DNA from 4 places in the Streptomyces sp. NPDC002730 genome. Region 4 is predicted to be linked to each of the others. Evidence: riboswitches for the same ligand, from Rfam matches in the RefSeq annotation. Region 4 holds a riboswitch; each other region holds the start of a gene.

Region 1 (2,192 bases), on a different contig from region 4:
CGGGTCGATGTCCCGCTCGGCGGAGCTGTCGAGCGGGACATGCAGCAGCGAGCAGGAGGCGGCAACGTCGACCTGGCCGGCCAGGCCGAGCAGGGTGCCCAGCGTGGACAGGGACTTCTCGAAGTCGTTGATCCAGATGTTGCGGCCGTTGACGACTCCGGCGACCAGGCGCTTGCCGGGCAGCCCGCCGACCGCGGCCAGGTCGTCCAGATTGGCCGCGGCGGCTTCGGTGAAGTCGAGCGCGAGACCGTCGACGGGGGCCTTGGCGAGGACGGGCAGGGCCTCGCCGAGCCGGTCGAAGTAGGAGGCGACGAGCAGCTTGGGCCGGTCGTCGAGACCACCGAGGTCGCGGTAGGCGCGGGCCGCGGCGTTCAGGTCCGCGCGGGTGCGGTCCTGCACAAGGGCGGGCTCGTCCAACTGCACCCACTCGGCGCCGGCGGCCCGCAGGTCGGACAGCACCTCGGCGTACACCGGCAGCAGTCGGTCCAGCAGAGTGATCGGCTCGAAGTCGGCGGCAACGCCGGGGGCAGGCTTGGCCAGCAGCAGATAGGTGACCGGTCCGACGAGCACCGGGCGGGCGGTGTGGCCGAGCGCAATTGCTTCCTTGAGCTCGGCGACCTGCTTGCTGGAGTCGGCGGTGAAGACGGTGTCGGGGCCGAGTTCGGGGACCAGGTAGTGGTAGTTGGTGTCGAACCACTTGGTCATCTCCAGCGGCGCGACGTCCTGGGTGCCGCGTGCCATCGCGAAGTAGCCGTCCAGGGAGTCTGCCTCGACGGCGGCACGGTGGCGGGCGGGGATCGCGCCGACCATGACGCTGGTGTCCAGGACGTGGTCGTAGTACGAGAAGTCGCCGGTCGGGACCTCGTGGATGCCGGCTTCGGTGAGCTGCTGCCAGTTGGCACGGCGCAGCTCGGCGGCGGTCTCCCGGAGGGCTGCAGCGGTGACGCGGCCCTTCCAGTAGCCCTCGATAGCCTTCTTCAGTTCACGGTTCTGGCCCTGACGGGGGTAGCCGTACACGGTGGCCCGTGCTGCCGCGGCTGTGGACAAGCTGGTCACGGAAGTCTCCTTCGCGAGTATGTCTCCTGTGGAACCCGGCGACGGGCAGAGAACGCGAAGGGGTGACGAACCGGACGGCACGGTCTCGCGCCGTGCGCGCGGCCGTCCGTCTGGTACGTACGCCGACCCGCCCTCGAGGTCACCGGGATCTCCGCACGCGATCGAGTCGCGTACGGGCAACGGGCAGGTCTTCGGACTCGCGGGCACGTCTGCCGGTCTCCCGGCGGACTCCTACTGGCCGTCGCTTCCCAGACCCGGCCGGGCCCAGTGCGTATGACGGCGGTCGTTCCCGCTCACCGCTGCGGGGCAGTCCCGGATTTTCACCGGGTTCCCTCTTACGACGCTCCTGCCTGGCTGACAGGACGAACCAGCTGCGACGGCCAGCCTAGAGGGCAGCCCTTGAGCACGAATACAGCTGTTCACATTCCGGACGGTGATCTGAGCCATGTGGCTCAGGCACGAGCAACACAGCAGGGCGCGGGGCAGCTCAGTCAAACCGCTCCGCGCCCCGCTCCACAGCAGCCGCGGGGCCCCTCAGCCCCGGCGGCGAACCCGGGCTCCTCAGCCCCGGTCGTAGGTGTGGAACCCCCGGCCCGACTTGCGGCCGAGCAGCCCCGCCTCGACCATCCGCTGGAGCAGCGGTGGCGGGGCGTAGAGAGGTTCCTTGAACTCGTCGTACAGCGACTCCGCGATGGCCGCAACAGTGTCCAGGCCGATCAGGTCCGCCAGCTTGAGCGGCCCCATGGGATGGGCGCAGCCGAGCTCCATCCCCGCGTCGACGTCGGCGGCGGTGGCGAAGCCGGACTCGGCCATGCGGACCGCCGAGAGGAGATACGGGATGAGAAGGGCGTTGACGACGAAGCCGGCCCGGTCCTGGGAGCGGACCACCGTCTTGCCCAGCGTGCCGGTCGCGAACTCCTCGACTGCCGTCACCGCCTCGGGCGCGGTGTGCAGAGATGCCACGACCTCCACCAGCGGCAGGACAGGCACCGGGTTGAAGAAGTGCAGTCCCAGGACGCGGTCGGCGCGGTGCGTGGCCATGCCCAGGCGCATGACGGGGATGGACGAGGTATTGGTGGCCAGAATCGCCTCCGGATCCTCGACGACCTTGTCCAGGGCCGCGAAAATCTCGGTCT
Region 2 (2,192 bases), on a different contig from region 4:
ATGTCGCCGAACTCCACCGGGCGCCCGCTGCCGTTGAGTACGGGACGGTGCTCCACCCGGCCGCCGTACGAGAGGGTCCCGCCCAGCCGTACGCCGAGCGCCCCCGCGAACGCAGCCTCCACCGGGCCCGCGTTCGGGCTCGGGTGCTTCTTCGCATCGGCCCGCCAGGCCCGTACGGCTCCGCGCGCATCCCCGCCCGCGAGTACCGCGAGTCCCGCGGTGAGCCGGGCCCCCGGCCAGCCGGCCACATCGTCGAGCCGCGCCGAGGCCCAGCCGAACCTCCGGTATTTGGACGACTTGTGCCCGACCATCGCGTCCAGCGTGTTGACGGCACGGAACCCCACCAGACCCGGCACACCCGCGAGGGCGCCCCAGACCAGCGCGCCCACCACGGCGTCGGAGGTGTTCTCGGCGACGGACTCGACGACGGCGCGTGCGATCTGCTGCTCGTCCAGCGCCTGCGGATCGCGCCCGCACAGATGCGGCAGGCGCTCCCGCGCCACGTCCACGTCACCGGCGGCAAGCGCGCCGCCGATGGCCCGCGCCTCGCGGCCCAGCGACGTACCTCCGACGACGGCCCAGGTGGCTGCGGCGATCAGTGCGACGGATGCGCGGCCGCGGCCGCGTACACCGCGCGCGAGAACCGCGGCGGCACCCGCGGCGCCTCCGGCGCACACAGCGGTGTGCAGTGCGCCCCAGCCACGGTGGTCACGCCACAGGACATGCTCGACAGCGCCCGCGGCCCGCCCGAACGCGGCGACCGGATGCCCGCGGCGGGGATCGCCGAGCAGCAGGTCGCCGGCCAGGCCGGCGGCGGATCCGTATACGAATTCACGGTCGGCACGCATGGGTTCAGGCCGACGCTTCGCCTCGAACGACCCTCGTACTCACAGCAGGAACTGAACCGCAGCCGGGCATGGCGATATGTCCTCACTCAGGGTGTCCGCGCCCTGGTTCGACGTGACCGGCGGTGAGAGTTCCTGGCTTCCGGGGACTGCTCCCCGGTGACAGTGGCGGGACCGCGCCGGATTTGCACCGGCTTCCTCTTCTGCCGCCGTAGATGGCTTCGGCAGTCCACCACGCTGCGAGAACGACCGTCAACTTGCCTTTGACCTGCGATGCAAGAGTGTGTTGGGGCACACATGCGGGGCGGATTTCCGCCAGGTGTCGAAAACAGGCCGTACCGCCACGTCGCCCGTGACGCAAGAGCCGGGCCGGGTCACCCGAAGGGGTGCCCGGCCCGGCCTGTGAAGCGGTTGATGAAGCTCGTGGAACTGGTGAACCGTGCCGTCAGATGACGATCAGATAGATCCCGTACGCCACGGCCGTCGCGCAGAGCGCGAAGCAGGCGTACGCGCCGGTGCGTGCCAGGGCCGCGGAACCGCCTTGTGCGGCCGCCGTCTCCTGCTTGGTCAGGCCGACGATGCCCAGGGTGAACAGACCCACCAGGGCGACGGTGGCGACGAGGCTCACGCCGAAGACGGAGCCGAGAGCTGCCCAGTCGATGTTCATGCTGATCTGTCCTTACACCGTGGCCGGCTGCGTCGGCTCGGAGTCGGCGGGGGCCGGAGCCGGGATGGTGGTCTTGAAGTCCTGCGCGGGCGTGCCGGCCGGCGGCGGGGTGACGGCCGCGATGGCGGTGGTCACGACACCCGCGGGCTCGGCGTCGGCGTCCGCCGCGTTGACGTTGGTGTGGTCGATCACCTGGCGGCGGGAGATGAACCAGATCGCGGCGCAGGCGCCGATCAGGAAGGCCGCGACGACCGCGACACCCCAGTCGCCCTGCCGGGACACGAACTCCGAGCCCGCGGCGACCAGACCCGCGGCCGGCAGGGTCAGACCCCAGGCGACGAACATCCGGGTGGCGGTGGACCAGCGGACCACGCCGCCCTTGCGGCCCAGGCCCGCGCCCATCACGGCGCCGGAGCAGGAGTGCGTGGTCGACAGCGAGAAGCCGAGGTTGGAGGAGGCGAGGATGACGCTGGCCGCGCTGGTCTGGGCGGCGAAGCCCTGCTGCGGCTGGAGGTCGGTGAGGCCCGTGCCCAGGGTGCGGATGATGCGCCAGCCGCCGAGGTAGGTGCCCATCGCGATCGCGAGACCGGCGGAGAGGATGACCCACATCGGGGGGTTGGAGCCGGGGGAGAGGACACCGCCGGCGACGAGCGCCAGCGTGATGACGCCCATGGTCTTCT
Region 3 (2,192 bases), on a different contig from region 4:
ACCACCCAGTGCGAATCCCTGCACCAGTCGCAGCACGGTGAGCAGTACGGGCGCGGCGGTACCGACAGTTGCGTGCGTCGGCAGCAGCCCGATGGCGAAGGTCGCCCCGCCCATCAGCAGCAGACTCAGCACCAGCAGCTTCTTGCGGCCGAGCCGGTCGCCGTAGTGCCCGAAGACGAGCGCACCGAGCGGGCGGGCGGCGAACCCGACGGCGTACGTCAGGAACGACAGCAGGGTTCCGACGAGCGGGTCGGAGCCAGGAAAGAACAGCTTGTTGAAGACCAGCGCGGCGGCCGATCCGTAGAGGAAGAAGTCGTACCACTCGATGGTGGTGCCGATGAGGCTCGCGGCGACGATGCGCTTGAGTGAACTGGGAGCTGGTGGAGCGGTTGCGGGGGCGGCCATGGACACCACTTCCGGACAGTTGGCGGGGACGTTTCCGTGTCGCCACACCGTAGGAAGACGCAGGTCAGGGGCACATGTGGTGGGACACCACAGTTCGGAGCGTCAGTGTGCGCGCGACCACCATGATGGGAGTGCGGGGGCCACTGCGGCTTCGTGGACAAGTGGGCCGTGGTGCGCATCGCGAGCAGTGCTTCGAAGACATGCTGCTGCACCAGTTGGTGGACCGGCGAGCGGACCATGGGACCCGGGGTGCTGGTGGTGCATCGAACGGGCCGTGGCGGTCTCGGCGACCACCTCACGGCCCGAACGCCCGTTCCTGCTGTAGGTGGCAGTTCGCCATGGTCGGCCGTGCATTGGGCGTATGAACCGGTGCTCCTTTCTGCGATGATGTCACGCGAAAAGGCGACGGCGGAACGAGGAAGCCGGTGTGAATCCGGCGCGGTCCCGCCACTGTGATCGGCGAGCGGATCCCGAACAGACCACTGCCCGGATGCGGGTGGGAAGGCCGGGACGAGCGACGACCCGAGAGCCAGGAGACTCACGCGGTCGCCTCCTCGATCGAGCTGGGGCGGATCTCCCCAGAGGGGAGAACGAGTCTGTATGCCCATGCGGCCATTGCCGGTCGATCCGGTTCCGTGTCGGGTCGTCGTGTGCCGGGACTGCTGCTGCGGCAGTCCCAAAGTGGTCGGTGTTGATCACGCGGAGCAGACGGCACATCTTGGCAGAGACGCGCCGGTCCGGATCTCCGAGTGCCTCGACGTGTGCGAGCGGGCGAACGTGATCGTGGTTCAGCCCTCGGCGGCAGGGCGCGCCGCCGGTGCCCGGCCCGTCTGGCTCGGCCTGGTCAACGATCCAGCTGCGACCGAGGACATCGCTGCCTGGGTCCGAGCGGGCGGCCCCGGCGTCGCCGTACGGCCCGACGTCGTCGACCTGTATGCCTTCACCCCGCCACGGCGCGCCCGGTCCGGGCCGTCCCGCGACTCGCGATGACCATCCGATCCACCTGCGGTGAGAGGACCCACCACATGATGGGCAAACGCCCGATGTCCCTGCTGCTCGCCGTGGCCGCAACCCTGCTGATACCCGGCTGTGGCGACACCGGCGCCCGGGACGATGCCGCATCGGCGCGCTCCGCCGCCAAGGGCTTTCCCGTCACGGTCTCCAACTGCGGCGTGAAGACCACCTATCAGCGCCCGCCGCAGAGGGCGGTAGCGCTGAACCAGCACGCGACCGAGGTCATGCTGGCCCTCGGGCTGGAGAAGTCGATGGTGGGCACCGCCTATCTCGACGACAAGATCCTGCCGGAGTACCAGGACACCTACGGCGGGATCAAGGTACTGGCGAAGGAGTACCCCTCCTTCGAGACGCTGCTGGCAGCAGAACCGGACTTCGCCTACGGCGGGTTCGCCAGCACCTTCGACGAGAAGGAAGGGCGCAGTCGCGCCGCGCTCTCCAAGGCCGGGGTCAACTCCTATCTGAACATCGAGGAGTGCCCGTCCGGTGCGGTGACGATGGCCGTGATGGACCAGGAAATCCGGAACGTGGCCAAGATCTTCGGCGTACCGGACCGGGCCGAGCGGCAGGTGAAGCAGCTGCACGGGACGCTGGAGACGGTCGAGGGCAAGCTCGCCGGCGTCAAGCCGACCAAGATCTTCGTCTATGACAGCGGCGACAAGACCGCGTTCACCGCAGGCGGGGCGGGCATAGGCAACGAAATGATCAAGCAGGCCGGCGGAGTGAACCTCTTCGAGGACCTGGACAAGGCGTTCGGCGACGTCTCGTTCGAG
Region 4 (2,192 bases):
TCACGCGCTGGTTCCACCGCTGGGCGCTGCTGGCGGGCTGGGCGGTCGGCATGATCTACGGCACGTCGGCGGCGTACGGAGTCGCGAGCCCGACACAGAAGCACTTCGGCGGCTCGTCGGCGGAGATCCCCGGCCTCGGCGAGATCGGCTACATCGGCCTCACGGCGTTCATCCTGAACGTGGTGGTGACGGTGGTCCTGACGTTCGTCCTGCGGGCGCTCAAGGCCCCGGAAGGCGTCGACGAGACCAGTCCGTCGGACTACACGGCGGACGCGGGCGACGCGGGCGTCCAGGTGGAACTGCCGCCGGCGACGGCAGGGGTGAGTCACTGACGGTCGGGCCGACTGAGGGCCGTTGCGTTTCCCGGGAGGGGCGCGACGGCCCTTGGCTGTTGGGTAGGCAGCAAATCAAGCCCCGCACATCAAGCCACAACGGCGATTGAGGCGCGGGGTCCGGGGTGGATATCCAGACCGTCCCCGGGATCACCTTGCTCCCTTACGCGTTGGAGCCGCGGTGCGCCATGACACAACATGTGGGGGGTGCCGCATCAAGCGGCCCCCACATGTATGCTCATGGTCGCTGTCGACGCAGGGGAATCCGGTGCGAATCCGGAACTGTCCCGCAACGGTGTGATGCGGTGCGCTTTGTCGTACCCCGCCAGTCCGAGGACCTGCCGACGGTGCATCCGGCTCGACCGAACCGGGTGCCGAGACGTCCGGGCCTCGCGGTTGGGCCGGTGGGCGCCGTGCGGTGTGCTGCCCTTCGACGGGTACGTACGCCCGTACCGGCCTCCCCTCCCCCGCCGGCCCAGAGCCGAGCGAGGGAGAGCACCACGTGACCATCGCGCCAGCCGATCCGGCTTCAGGCATCTCCGAGCAGGTGGCCGACGGCCCCGGGACCGCACTGCTGCGGACCCTCACGGACCTCACCGCCGATCTGCCCGACACCGACCCCGGACGTGTCGCCGCCGCCGCCCTGCGCGGCCGGCACGCCGGGTCGGACGCGGCCGAGCTGCGGAGCCTCGCCACCGACGCGGCCGCGGGGCTGATCTCCGAGGACCCTGCCTACTCGCGGCTCGCCGCCCGCCTGCTGACCCGTCATATCGCGGACGAGGCAGCCGGACAGGGCGCGGTGGCCTTCTCCGCATCCGTCGCGGTCGGGCACCGCGAGGGCCTGATCGCGGACCGTACGGCCGAGTTCGTGACGCTGCACGCCGCGCGGCTGGACGCCCTCGTCGACCAGACCGCCGACGACCGCTTCGGCTACTTCGGTCTGCGCACCCTCTACAGCCGCTATCTGCTCCGGCACCCGATCACCCGTCAGGTCATCGAGACCCCGCAGCACTTCATGCTGCGCGTCGCCTGCGGCCTCGCCGAGGACGCTTCGGTCCGTGCCCTGGACGAGGTCGCCGCGCTGTACGGCCTGATGAGCCGCCTCGACTACCTCCCTTCCTCGCCCACGCTCTTCAACTCCGGCACCCGCCACCCGCAGATGTCCTCCTGCTATCTGCTTGACTCGCCGCTGGACGAGCTCGACTCGATCTACGACCGCTACCACCAGGTGGCCCGTCTGTCGAAGCACGCGGGCGGCATCGGCCTCTCCTACTCCCGTATCCGCTCCCGCGGTTCGCTGATCCGGGGCACCAACGGCCACTCCAACGGCATCGTCCCGTTCCTCAAGACCCTCGACGCCTCGGTCGCCGCGGTGAACCAGGGCGGCAGGCGCAAGGGCGCCGCCGCCGTCTACCTGGAGACCTGGCACTCCGACATCGAGGAGTTCCTGGAGCTGCGCGACAACACCGGTGAGGACGCCCGGCGTACGCACAATCTGAACCTCGCGCACTGGATCCCCGACGAGTTCATGCGCCGCGTCGAGGCGGACGCCGACTGGTCGCTGTTCTCGCCCGCGGATGTGCCGGAACTGGTCGACCTGTGGGGCGACGAGTTCGACGCGGCGTACCGCAAGGCCGAGGCCGCCGGTCTCGCGCAGAAGTCCATGCCGGCCCGTGAGCTCTACGGCCGGATGATGCGGACGCTCGCCCAGACCGGCCAGGGCTGGATGACCTTCAAGGACGCCTCCAACCGCACCGCCAACCAGACGGCGGAGCCGGGCCACACGGTCCACTCCTCGAACCTGTGCACCGAGATCCTCGAGGTGACGGACGACGGTGAGACGGCCGTCTGCAACCTCGG

The links. Region 4 has a riboswitch for cobalamin ahead of ACFYXH_RS04340 (ribonucleoside-diphosphate reductase subunit alpha). Riboswitches for the same ligand answer to the same signal wherever they lie in the genome.
Region 1: linked by a shared signal. The riboswitch ahead of metE (5-methyltetrahydropteroyltriglutamate--homocysteine S-methyltransferase) and the one ahead of ACFYXH_RS04340 (ribonucleoside-diphosphate reductase subunit alpha) in region 4 are both predicted to bind cobalamin.
Region 2: linked by a shared signal. The riboswitch ahead of ACFYXH_RS16600 (cobalamin biosynthesis protein) and the one ahead of ACFYXH_RS04340 (ribonucleoside-diphosphate reductase subunit alpha) in region 4 are both predicted to bind cobalamin.
Region 3: linked by a shared signal. The riboswitch ahead of ACFYXH_RS24920 ((2Fe-2S) ferredoxin domain-containing protein) and the one ahead of ACFYXH_RS04340 (ribonucleoside-diphosphate reductase subunit alpha) in region 4 are both predicted to bind cobalamin.

Annotation. Positions count from the first base shown of each region.
Region 1 is NZ_JBIAQG010000010.1:23,855-26,046, forward strand. Features, by position in the region: gene metE (5-methyltetrahydropteroyltriglutamate--homocysteine S-methyltransferase) at 1-1,056, opposite strand, end outside; cobalamin riboswitch at 1,221-1,443, opposite strand; gene ACFYXH_RS24850 (3-hydroxybutyryl-CoA dehydrogenase) at 1,618-2,192, opposite strand, start outside.
Region 2 is NZ_JBIAQG010000006.1:65,512-67,703, reverse strand. Features, by position in the region: gene ACFYXH_RS16600 (cobalamin biosynthesis protein) at 1-848, opposite strand, end outside; cobalamin riboswitch at 954-1,095, opposite strand; gene ACFYXH_RS16595 (hypothetical protein) at 1,291-1,512, opposite strand; gene ACFYXH_RS16590 (anion permease) at 1,525-2,192, opposite strand, start outside.
Region 3 is NZ_JBIAQG010000010.1:41,268-43,459, reverse strand. Features, by position in the region: gene ACFYXH_RS24925 (MFS transporter) at 1-405, opposite strand, end outside; cobalamin riboswitch at 776-966, shown strand; gene ACFYXH_RS24920 ((2Fe-2S) ferredoxin domain-containing protein) at 1,006-1,395, shown strand; gene ACFYXH_RS24915 (ABC transporter substrate-binding protein) at 1,431-2,192, shown strand, end outside.
Region 4 is NZ_JBIAQG010000001.1:885,320-887,511, reverse strand. Features, by position in the region: gene mctP (monocarboxylate uptake permease MctP) at 1-332, shown strand, start outside; cobalamin riboswitch at 557-693, shown strand; gene ACFYXH_RS04340 (ribonucleoside-diphosphate reductase subunit alpha) at 835-2,192, shown strand, end outside.